One region of the Virgibacillus kimchii genome, then DNA from elsewhere that is predicted to be linked to it. Evidence: riboswitches for the same ligand, from Rfam matches in the RefSeq annotation. Region 1 holds a riboswitch; the other holds the start of a gene.
What was found. Region 1 has a riboswitch for S-adenosylmethionine ahead of ACZ42C_RS12730 (cyclase family protein). Riboswitches for the same ligand answer to the same signal wherever they lie in the genome.
Positions count from the first base shown of each region.

Region 1 (5,550 bases):
ATTATTAAAACTACCGGTTCTAATAAAGGTTTTAGGGAAGATGTGATTAGATATTTGTAATAGAAAGTAAAAATAAATAAAAAAAGCGAACAGCTATAAAACTGTTCGCTACAAATTCTAGCCCCAGATCTCCTTCGAAATGTCCACGATATACTTTAATTTTGCCCATTGCTCCTCTTCGGTCAAAATATTACCGTGGTGCGTAGAAGCAAAACCGCACTGTGGACTGATGCATAATTGTTCCAAGGGCACATATTTTGTTGCTTCCTCCACACGTGCCTTTATGTTTTCCTTGTCTTCCAGCTCACCGTGTTTAGAAGTAAAAACGCCTAATACAACCCTGGGCCCGTCATTTGGAATGTATTCCAATGGCTTGAAATCACCGGAACGGTCATCATCATATTCCAGGAAGAACCCATCAACTTTTTCTTTGGCAAACAATGTTGGAGCGATCTTGGCATAACTCCCTTCAAATGCCCAGTTGGAGCGGTAGTTTCCACGGCAGAGGTGGGTAGTTACAGTAAGATCTTCCGGTTTATCCTCCAGTACACCATTGGCTACACGTAATGCCAAGTCGATTAATTCTTCCCGCGAGTAGCCACTGTCATTGAATGGGATTTCCGGGGCATTCAGGCCGGCAATATACACATCATCCAGCTGCAGGTAGCGGCATCCTGCATCATAAAAGGCCTTTAGTGCATCACGGTATGCCTGAATAATATCATTGGCATATTCTTCAATATCAGGATAAATATCAAGATTGCGGATCCCGGCATTAAATAGCTGATTTGGACTCGGAATAGTTTGTTTTGCAATGGCACGATCCCCAACAATTTCTTTGAATTGGATCACTAGCGTTGCATTAAAAAGTAAAAACAATGTCAATCAATAAATCTGGTAGCTTCAGTTATTTAGTTCAATTTTCTGATAAATACCTAGTTTTATTCGAGAAAAAAAGTTAATATGCTTTAAAGGTAGCCCTTCATCCATTTTTAGAATTTTATATATTTATTAGTTAACTGGATCGTAGCTTAGATCATCTAAGTGCAAAACCTCCTCTGATTCGTATTGTGCCAAGGTTTCATTAAAAACCTTTTCGTGGTCCAGCCTTCGTCGTCCATTGGATGATCGTTCTGGTTTCCTGAATAATTCGGAAATAAAAAATGTCATGGATTGTGACCAGAAATCACGGGTCCAACGCAACATTTCGACTAAAGTTCCTTCATAGCCCAACTTGTTTTTCATTAACAGGGTTAGGCAGAAAGTAATCATAGCTATTAGTATTTGATTGTATACAGCGTTTTCACTCTTTCCATACAGTTTTTTGATAACCAGATGTTGCTTTATCCATTTGAAAAACAATTCAATTTGCCAGCGATGCCGGTAAATATCACTGATTTCCTGTGCACCGACGGTTGCATCGTTACACACAATTCGGATCTGGTTCCCTTCGCTGTCTACAGTTTCTATTAACTGCAGCGGATTCTTCATGTTTCCAATCTTCACGATCGCATGCCTGGAGATTGAAGAATCCTCATCTACCGGCAATTCCTCGATGACATTTACAACAGTATTCGATTTAATTCTTGTGGCAAACCGGATACCTTTTTCACAATAATAATCAAACTTAGCAAAGTTGAAATAACCTCGATCGAAGACATGAAGGACCCCTTTATCCGGCACAATTAATGAATCCAACTGAGTTTCATCAGCAGGTCTTGCAGGGGTAAGTATCATATCATTTGGATAAGAGATATCATCACAAAAGACGATGGAAGTATGCATCTTCACTCCCGCTTTTGTCTCCCGAAAATCTGCCCATTCATATTGGCTGAGACACATGGAAATGGTCGATGAATCAATCAGATGAAGCTTTCCAAGTGATTTGTCTGTCATTGTTGGGCCAAGTATTTGGTGCAGCTTTTGAATTAAATGATGCAGGATCGCCTGAAAAATCTCGGGTGGAATATCTCCATTTTTTCGAGAGAGTTGTGATTTACTAATGCTCTCTATACCAACAAGTCTTTGCACCGTTTTCTTTCGTTTAATCGTATCACTTATCCGCTTCAGACTATCTAAGTTTTTTAACTGGGCATAGATAAAAGCATTCGTAAACGTAAGTACATCAAGCTTTTTGACGTATTTGTCAACTTCGGCATGATCAATCATTTTTTGTATTACCTTTGAATCTAATGGATGAATGTATTCCTTGAATACAGTTTTTATGGTATTATTGTCCATGGTTTCTCCTTATAGTTAGGGATTTGGACAGGACTACCATACCCTAATTATAAGGTTTTTTTAATGGATTTTAAAGTGAAAAGATCTAATATTACCAACTTTCAAATAAAATATTTTACTTGATTTTTTAATATTATTTTCCTGCAACGCTAGTGGAATTGGATAAAGTCTTTCACATGTGGATGGTCCGGGTTAAAAGAAATTCTTCCATTCACACGTACATCATATCTCTCAGTTTCCTCTCCGTTAAATTGAAATCCTTGCTCCGGTACGTAACCCTCTACACCGTTTAAATGTTCCAGGAAATCCGTGTGCCAAAATCTGCGCCGGATTTCCCCATCTGTTACAGCCTCGAGTCCGACTTCAATTTGTTTATTTATGATCTTTTTTATTTCTTCTGTTTCAATTTCGCGGAGTTTTTCCGCAGAAATGCTGCCTTTCTGATAATCCTTTCTAGCCTGGTGAATTCTTCCCGGTCTTAATAAACTGCCTACATGGTCTGCTCTGAATGGAGCTTTTACTATTGTTTTTGTCATATTATTTTTCTCTCCCTGATCTTATTTTTTTTAAGCATCCTATCAATATAAATGCTTATGGCAAAATAGCAAAAGAACGCACCGGAAATCCTGTTGCTTTTTCCGGTTTTGGGCTAATGTTAAAGATTACCTCGCCTTTTGCTGGAAGCTGATCCAGGTTAGTCAGTAATTCAACCTGGAATGTATCCTGTTCCAGGACATAGTATTCACCGATGAGTGATCCATTCTTACGTAAATCAACAGCTGCATCCGTATCAAAGGTTTCATGTCCAACCGCATTGATGTTCCTTTCCTCAAATAGAAATTTCAATGCATCTATTCCCCAGCCGGGCGTGTGACTGTTTCCTTCTTTGTCATTATTTTCAAATGCTTTTTTGTCCGGCCAGCGTTTATGCCAATCTGTCCGTAATGCCACAAAAGTTCCTGCTTCTATTTGTCCATGCTCTTTTTCAAATTCCAAAATGTCATTCTTCGTTAGAATAAAATCATTATTTTCTGCTGCTTCTTTCGATTTGTCAATTACGACAAGCGGGAGAACAACTTCCTTTAAGTTCAGTTCTTCCAGAAACCGTTGATCACGAACAAAATGGATCGGCGCATCAATATGTGTGCCATACTGCCCTGGAAAGTTAAACCGCTGTGCAAAAAAACCGTCATCATGCGTAAAAAGCGTATTGAATTCTGCATCTTCAAAAGCCGGGAAATGTGGGGAATCCGGCCCGAATGTATGTGTAAGATCAACCCATTCTTTCTCTTTCAATAATTCAATTGCCTTCCATAATTCGTTTTCTGTTTTTACCGTTGTCATAAAGATCACCTCATCAATGTATTTTAAGAGGGCCGCAAGCTCAGTAAAAGAAATCATCCCTTTCCTTCTGCAGTCAGGAAAGAGCGAAGAACATAAAAAACCCTCTTCTTTTGCCATAGACAAGAAGAGGGTTGAATACACAAATTAAGGTATCTTCTCTTCTTATCTTCTAGCATAAAGCTACTGGAATTGGCACAGTACTCGTGAAAGTCCGTTGCCGAGGCTTCAAAGGGCCAGTCCCTCCACCTCTCTGGATAAGAATTGTACTCCGGAGTATTAAGTTATTGAATACTATCATATACTTTGGAAAATTAATTGTCAACGGAAATTTTCCAAACCTTACATTCCAAAAGTTTTTTCATGAGATTATGTAACAATCTACTGTAAGTATAAGGTTATTATTCTATAACGGTTAAAATTCCGATATAAGTTGATTTGTGTTCAAACAATTATTCACGTTATTCCCCCAACTAAACGAATAACATGGTGAAATATAATTAGCAACTACATAGGTATTGTGGCGGTTGGTCATCGTTCCTTGTCCCTTAAGCCACGTGATAGCTTAGGGAAGGGGGGTAGGATGACGACATATGAAGTGCTTAGTTGCACTTATGCAGATAAGGAAGGTAATACTTCATTATCTGTAAAAGAAGTAACCGCTCCCTCACCAGGCCAGCGATTACTTCTTTTAGTTAGATAACATGTTTTAACGGCCAGCTGCACTTAATGCAGTTTGTAGTTGCCTAGAACCGGGTAGTTCACGCTACTCGTTTCCTTACTCTAAGTATATTATAAAATTAATTTCATTATTTTCATCACGGTGGAAAGTACGATGAATGGTGGTTTTAAGAAAGTTTAGTACAAGGTTGGCGTGTTGCTCGGAAGACTATTAAGCGAACTGTGGGGAATTAGACCGTTATACATTTTGTTTGGAACGATTATTTGTACAGTATCTTTATTGGGATTGGTACTCCCATACTTCAGATTTATCGATGCGCCAGCTGAAAGAACAATGACATCCTAATCACGAAATAATTATGTATAATAAGCCTGCCAAGGAGGAAGTATAAACCTGTGATAAGCAGAAAGGTGACACAAAATATGAATTTGATTAGGAGGTTTACCATGGGAATTTTAAGTGGAAACCCAACAGATGAACCAATGCATTATGGTGGTATACAGTATCTGGTCATCTTTATTGACAACAGAGGCAGCTATTGCGGGCCACCAGACGTTATATAACCACGCTGGTGACGAGGACCTGAAGAGATTGATACAAGAAACAATCCAGCAGTACAGGCAGCATGTTAATGAAATCAAAACGCTGCTGCAGGAAAATGGTGTGGGCTTGCCTCCAACACCACCCGAGCGTCCGCAAGCCAAATTGGAAGATATTCCTGATGGTGCACGTTTTATGGATCAGGAAATTGCTGCAACCATATCTGCTGAAATAGCAGCGGGGTTGGTCGCATGCAGTACAATAATGGGGCAGTCCATTCGCGAAGATGTAGGAATGATGTTTGGTCAATTTCATACGCAAAAGGCTGCATTAGGAACAAAGTTTCTTCAGCTTAACAAGGAAAAAGGATGGATGATACCGCCTCCGCTTCATCATCATAAAACCGAAGAGAGTTAAGGCAGCGAGAGCGGACTTTAGGGTCTGCTCTTTTATTTTCATTAGCATACAACCCATGACATTTGTCATATACCTCCCTTGACATTTATGTCTTCCAACCCTCTTGATTTTCGCCTAATATAGATTCCAAAGAGAAAGTCTTATTAGGAGGAAAACATGAGTAGAAAAAAACAAGCACAATTGAGAAAAAGTGTAGCGGCATTTGCAAATGCGACAGGAAAGCAAGTATTATTCAGTTGATCAATACGATACTTCCATTCTTTTTGCTCTGGTTCCTTGCATACCAGAGTTTATCCGTATCCATCTGGCTTACACTTGCACTTTCTGTT
Region 1 is NZ_AP043951.1:2,651,034-2,656,583, reverse strand. It holds partial or broken gene ACZ42C_RS12745 (uroporphyrinogen decarboxylase/cobalamine-independent methonine synthase family protein) at 118-849, opposite strand; gene ACZ42C_RS12740 (IS4 family transposase) at 1,012-2,241, opposite strand; partial or broken gene ACZ42C_RS12735 (5-methyltetrahydropteroyltriglutamate--homocysteine S-methyltransferase) at 2,397-2,777, opposite strand; gene ACZ42C_RS12730 (cyclase family protein) at 2,833-3,585, opposite strand; SAM riboswitch class I at 3,745-3,846, opposite strand; partial or broken gene ACZ42C_RS12725 (DUF3231 family protein) at 4,711-5,221, shown strand; partial or broken gene desA (Delta(5) desaturase DesA) at 5,378-5,550, shown strand, end outside.

Region 2 (5,550 bases), 830 kb from region 1:
TACAGTATTTAAAGCATTGAAGTCAATTTTGTCGTCTTTGAGATAAATTTCTTCAGCTAAATGGTACTTCTGGATTCTTCCTATAATTAAATCAGTTTTCTGTTCCTTTCCCAAAGGAATAACGTGCTCCAGCGTACATTCCATACGGACTTTTGCTTCCTTGATTCCCGGTATGGATACGGCATCACTGTCCACCAGGGTGAGTCCTGCTTTATCAATCTCACTTTGATCTGCGGGCAGGGAGGCAGCTGTTATATTTATTTTATCTACGCGTTCTTCATCAACACTATGCACAACGAATTCTTTCTCCCCCATAATGTTCCTCGCCGTATCTTTAGGAGATCCGTCTCTTTGCTGAATCGCCAGTGAAATCATTGGAGGGTCGGATGAAACTACGTTAAAAAAGCTGAATGGTGCTCCGTTAATGACACCATTATGATTACTGCTTGTAACAAATGCAATCGGTCTTGGAATAATGGTACCGGTTAACAGTTTATAATTCTCTCTTGCTGTTTTTACTTTGGGGTCAATCGTGATCATAAAATCCTTCCTATTCATCAAGGTTCTTAACTTCTACAGGGATCAGTGTTTTTTCAAGGCGACCGCGGTATTGTTCGTATTGCTCCGGCAGCTTTAGTTGAGTCCCCATCGTTTCGGAAGATTCATCGTGAGCAAACCCGGGAGGATCTGTGGCAATTTCAAATAAAATTTCTCCATGCTCTCTGAAATAAATAGCATTAAAATAATTTCTGTCTTTTACCGGTGTTACCATATAGCCATTTTGCTGTACAAGTTTTTTCCAACCCAATTGATCTTCATCATCTTCTGCACGCCAGGCAATATGGTGAACCATGCCAACACCCATTTGTCCGCGCCCGTTTGCAGTTATTTTTACATCAATGATATTTCCGATATCTCCGTAGGCTTGAAAACGAACGAATTCATCTTCCTCACCAACTTTTTCAAGCCCCATCACATCTTCCAGCAGCGCTGCTGTTTTAGCCGGTTGGGAGGAATATAAAATGGCGCCTGCAAAACCTTTGATTGCTACATCAGGGGTGACTTCACCAATTGTCCAAGTGTTTTGTTCTCCTTGTTCCCGTTCCACGAGCTCCAGTTTCAGCCCGTGCGGGTCAGTGAAAGTGACATAAGTTTCTCCAAAGCGCTCCTGTGCATTATAGTCAATATCGAATTTTTCCAGTCTCTTTTTCCAGAAGGAGAGTGACCCGGCTGGAACCGCATAGGAGGTAACGCCGACCTGGCCATCCCCAATTTTTCCTTTCTGAGCATCTGCCCAAGGGAAAAAGGTAATAATGGTACCGGGTTTCCCGCCTTCATTCCCAAAATAGAAGTGATAGGTGCCCGGGTCATCAAAGTTGACTGTTTTTTTTACCATTCTCAGGCCCAATACACCTGCATAAAAATCCACGTTTTCCTGTGGGTGACCGACAATTGCGGTAATATGGTGGATCCCTGCTGTTTTCTTCATGATGATTTATCTCCTCTTTTTCCAACTTTTTTGAGCACATCAATCACCGTTTGTTTATCTTCTTCGGAAACGTCTGCAAACAACTCCTCAATTACCTGTTGGTGCTTGGGGAAAATTTCATCCATCAGCTTTGTGCCATCCTCTGTAATGTCGATGTAGACGACACGGCGGTCATCCTTACAGTGTCTGCGTTTGACATAGCCTTTCTTTTCAAGCTTGTCAATGACATAGGTAATGGATCCGGTGTTAATGAGAACGGCATTTGATATTTCCCGTACAGTCTGGCTGCCTTTATGGTACAATGCTTCCAGTACCATAAAATCCGAGCTTTTCATTCCGTGGCTGCTAATATCTTTTTTAATGATTTCCTCAAGAGTTTTTGTGGATTTCATGAGGACGACAAATATTTTTAGTGATAAATTTTCTTTTTCCAATTATATTCACCTCAAATATATTTAATCTTAATTAATGTATTTTGAATTAAATACAATGATAAACTACTATAGTAAAGTTGTCAATGACTTCGATTCTTTATGTTTAAAAATTTTTCCTAATATACAGAAGCCTATCACTGTCATTGTATTTTCAACTGAATTAGAGGTTTAGAGTATTTGGCAAAGCCATCATTTTATTCATACTTTCGTTATAAACATAGTTGACATTAAAAAGGTTCCCATGTAATATGGTAAACAAATTTAATAGATTCTTATCAAGAGCGGTGGAGGAATCTGGTCCGATGAGCCCGCAGCAACCATTCACAGGTAAAACCATGTGAAACGGTGCTAATTCCAGCAGACAATCGTCTGAAAGATAAGAAGGGCACGTTTTTCTATAAGCCGAATTTCCAACCCCCTTTTATCTTTTGGATAAAAGGGGGTTTTTGCGTGCGGATAAAATCAAGTGCTAACTAAATGAACAAATCTATGAAAGGAAAAAAGGAGGAAAGTGATGAAACAGACAGAAAGCAGACAAAACCAAAATCACAGGACCATTCGAGCGTCTTCTAACAGAATTGGAAAATTTGCCAATGAAAATAATATAAGAGATTTTAGTTTTACGGTAGATGAACCGGAAAAATTAGGCGGGACAAACAAAGCTCCAACTCCAATGGAGTATATATTGGGATCATTTAATGGATGTATATTAATAGTCATTGAAATGATAGCTGAAGAGATCGGTTTTTCTTTCGATAACATTTCTGCTGAAACGGAGGGAATACTTGACCGACGTGGAATAGCAGGCACTGCAGACGTGAGCCCGCACTACCATCAAGTGAAGAATGTGGTTTTCTTTGAAACAGAAGAAAGTACCGAATCCATTGCAAAACTAAAGAGTCTGGTTAAACAAAGGTGTCCTGCCTACAATCTGTTCCGGGATACAGGTATTGAGATTAAACTTGATTGGAAAAAGGTTTAAATAACTGCAGGTATTATTGGAGGGGGAAAATAATGACTTCATATGGCGTTTGGATGATTTCTTTTGCGCTTATTTATACATTCTTACTGATTATTGCCGGTAATGTGGCGAAAAGGAAGGCATCTAATGGGGAGAACTTCTTTATTGGGGGACGGAATTTCAGATGGTGGACGGTGGCCTTTTGTATTACCGGACTGTTTTCCGGGTCAACCTACATATCGATTGTTGAACTATCTTATCTGACAGGGGTTTCTGCCATCTGGTATGGTGTAGCAGAAACTGTACAGGTACTGATCATTGCTTTTCTTATGATTAAGCCTTTTCGTAATAAAATGATGGTAACAGTTTCCGGGCTGATCGGGGATAAATTCGGCAGGCGCGCTAAAGCGATATCCGGTGCAATTACAGCATTTGCATTTCCAATGTGGTCTGTTGCCACTGCAATTGCATTTGCTTCCGCATTGAATGTGTTTACGGATATTTCACTAAGTTATTCAGTTGCTTTTACTGCCATACTATTGTTCATTTATCTGCAGGCAGGGGGGATGTGGTCGGTTGCCTTTACGCAATCCATGAATACGATCATGTTTTTGCTCATGTTTATAGTTGGTATGATCGCCTTTTTTATCAACCCCGGCATTGCAGGTTTACAGCAATTAGCGATCGATCGGCCGGAAATGTTTCAGCTTGGCGGTGCCGGCCTTCAAGTGATTGTCGCTTGGTTTGGAACATTTTTGGTGAATGTCATTTTGGCTCAGGCAGCTTTCCAGATGGCCTTATCCTGTAAAACACCTGAAGAGGGTAAAAAAGGAATGATCGGTGCTGTTTTCATGGGAATACCTTTTATTATCTGCGGTGTATTATTCGGTTTAGCTGCAGCTATTGTTGTTCCGGATGGAAATTTAGGATTAATCGCGTTGCCGCAGTATTTGATGGAAGTATTGCCTGCACCGCTGGTTGGTCTGTTTTTCTTAGGTGTTTGGGCCTGTGCACTCGGCTGGGGCGGGCCGTGTCAATTTTCCGGGGCGACAAGTCTTGGTAAAGATGTTGGTAGTGCAGTATTTCCAAGCGCAAGCAACCAGCAATTGATCAAGTATACAAAATGGTCGCTGCTTCTTTTAACCGGGTTGATGATCGTATTTGGATTGCTCCGGACAGAGCAATCCGCCTGGTGGAATGTGCTGGCATGGACAGTCAGAAATTCTGCTACCTTTGCTCCTGTTGTTGCAGCGATATTTTGGCCGGTGGTAACCAGGAGTGCGGTAGTTAGCTCGCTGCTCACCGGTTTTGCGTCAGGATTAATCTGGTACCATTTAGGCGGGTGGCATCCAACCTCCTTTTTCCTGGATATACATCCGGTTTGGATTGGTATGTCCACCAATATTGCCACGATTCTTATCGTGACTTTAGTGACTTCTTATGGAAAATGGATGTTACAATTTGATACGAAATCTATGAAGGGAATGACATCTGCCCTGGCCAGTGTGATGCTGGTGGCAGTGCCAGTTGTATTCTTTGAAGTCCTGCATGAAGTTGGTTTGCTGGGGCTGTTTGGTTTTGCAGCTGTTCTCTCTTTATTTATTACAGGGATTATTTATATTAAACCGAAGAATATGCAGGTTCCACCTGTTGCAAAAGCAGTAAATGAATAATTAATTTTAGAAGAATACAAGCGTATTATTTTAATGCATATTAAGCCAGCAATTTCCATAACTGCTGGCTTAATATGTGCCTGATTCCGTTACGACCATTAATTTTTACGATTTTCCAGTTCTTTTTTTCGTGCTATCAAATGTTGAAACGTTTCATCGAGTTGTTCAGAAGGATCGATGCTGAGCTTACTTAATACTTCGGAAATTTTCGTTTCAATTACTTGTAGTTCGTCTTCGTTTGGATCTGCCTTATGAGGTACGTAATTCTTGTATTCCAGATAGGAGCCTTCGAATAAGGAAATCTCTTTATTTTCGATCGTAAGAATACGTAAAGCAATGTTTTCAAGAAATTTTCGATCATGAGAGACGATTAGCGCCGTTCCTTCGTAATCTTTTAATAGTGTTTCCAACGCTTCGACTGCTTCTATATCAAGAAAATTTGTCGGTTCATCCAAAAGAAGTGTATTGATATCACTTACAAACAATTTGGCAAAGGCTACTTTTACTCGCTCTCCACCGCTTAATACATCCACTTTTTTATAGACATCATCACGGTAAAAGTGAAGTCTGGCAAGCACGGTTCGAATAAAGGTTTCATCTTGTATGGACGTCTCACTGACGTTTTTTAGAATGGATTTATTCACATCAAGTACATCCAGATTTTGGCTGAAATAGCCAATTTTCATGACAGGGGAGCTGGTGACGCCGTCAGCTTCATTGATAATCTTTTTCAGAAGTGTCGTTTTGCCTGTTCCATTTTTTCCAAGTATAGCAATCTTGTCTCCGCCTCTTACATGAAAGGTGGTTTCGTTCCAGAGAAGTCGTTCCTTTATCTTTCCGCTTACATTTTCCACGTGAAGGATGATTTTCCCTTTGAATGTTTCTTCATTGGGAAGGTTCATCTTAATAGGTGGTGTATCTTTCACTTTTTCTACTCCTTCCATCTTTTCCAACCGGGTTTCAATGGCTTTTGCCGACTTGCGCAGTTTCTTT
Region 2 is NZ_AP043951.1:3,477,929-3,483,478, forward strand. It holds gene ACZ42C_RS16795 (flavin reductase family protein) at 1-540, opposite strand, end outside; gene ACZ42C_RS16800 (ring-cleaving dioxygenase) at 551-1,492, opposite strand; gene ACZ42C_RS16805 (MarR family winged helix-turn-helix transcriptional regulator) at 1,486-1,923, opposite strand; SAM riboswitch class I at 2,193-2,306, shown strand; gene ACZ42C_RS16810 (OsmC family protein) at 2,438-2,905, shown strand; gene ACZ42C_RS16815 (sodium:solute symporter family protein) at 2,938-4,557, shown strand; gene ACZ42C_RS16820 (Vga family ABC-F type ribosomal protection protein) at 4,656-5,550, opposite strand, start outside.
Region 2: another riboswitch for S-adenosylmethionine. It lies ahead of ACZ42C_RS16810 (OsmC family protein); the one in region 1 lies ahead of ACZ42C_RS12730 (cyclase family protein).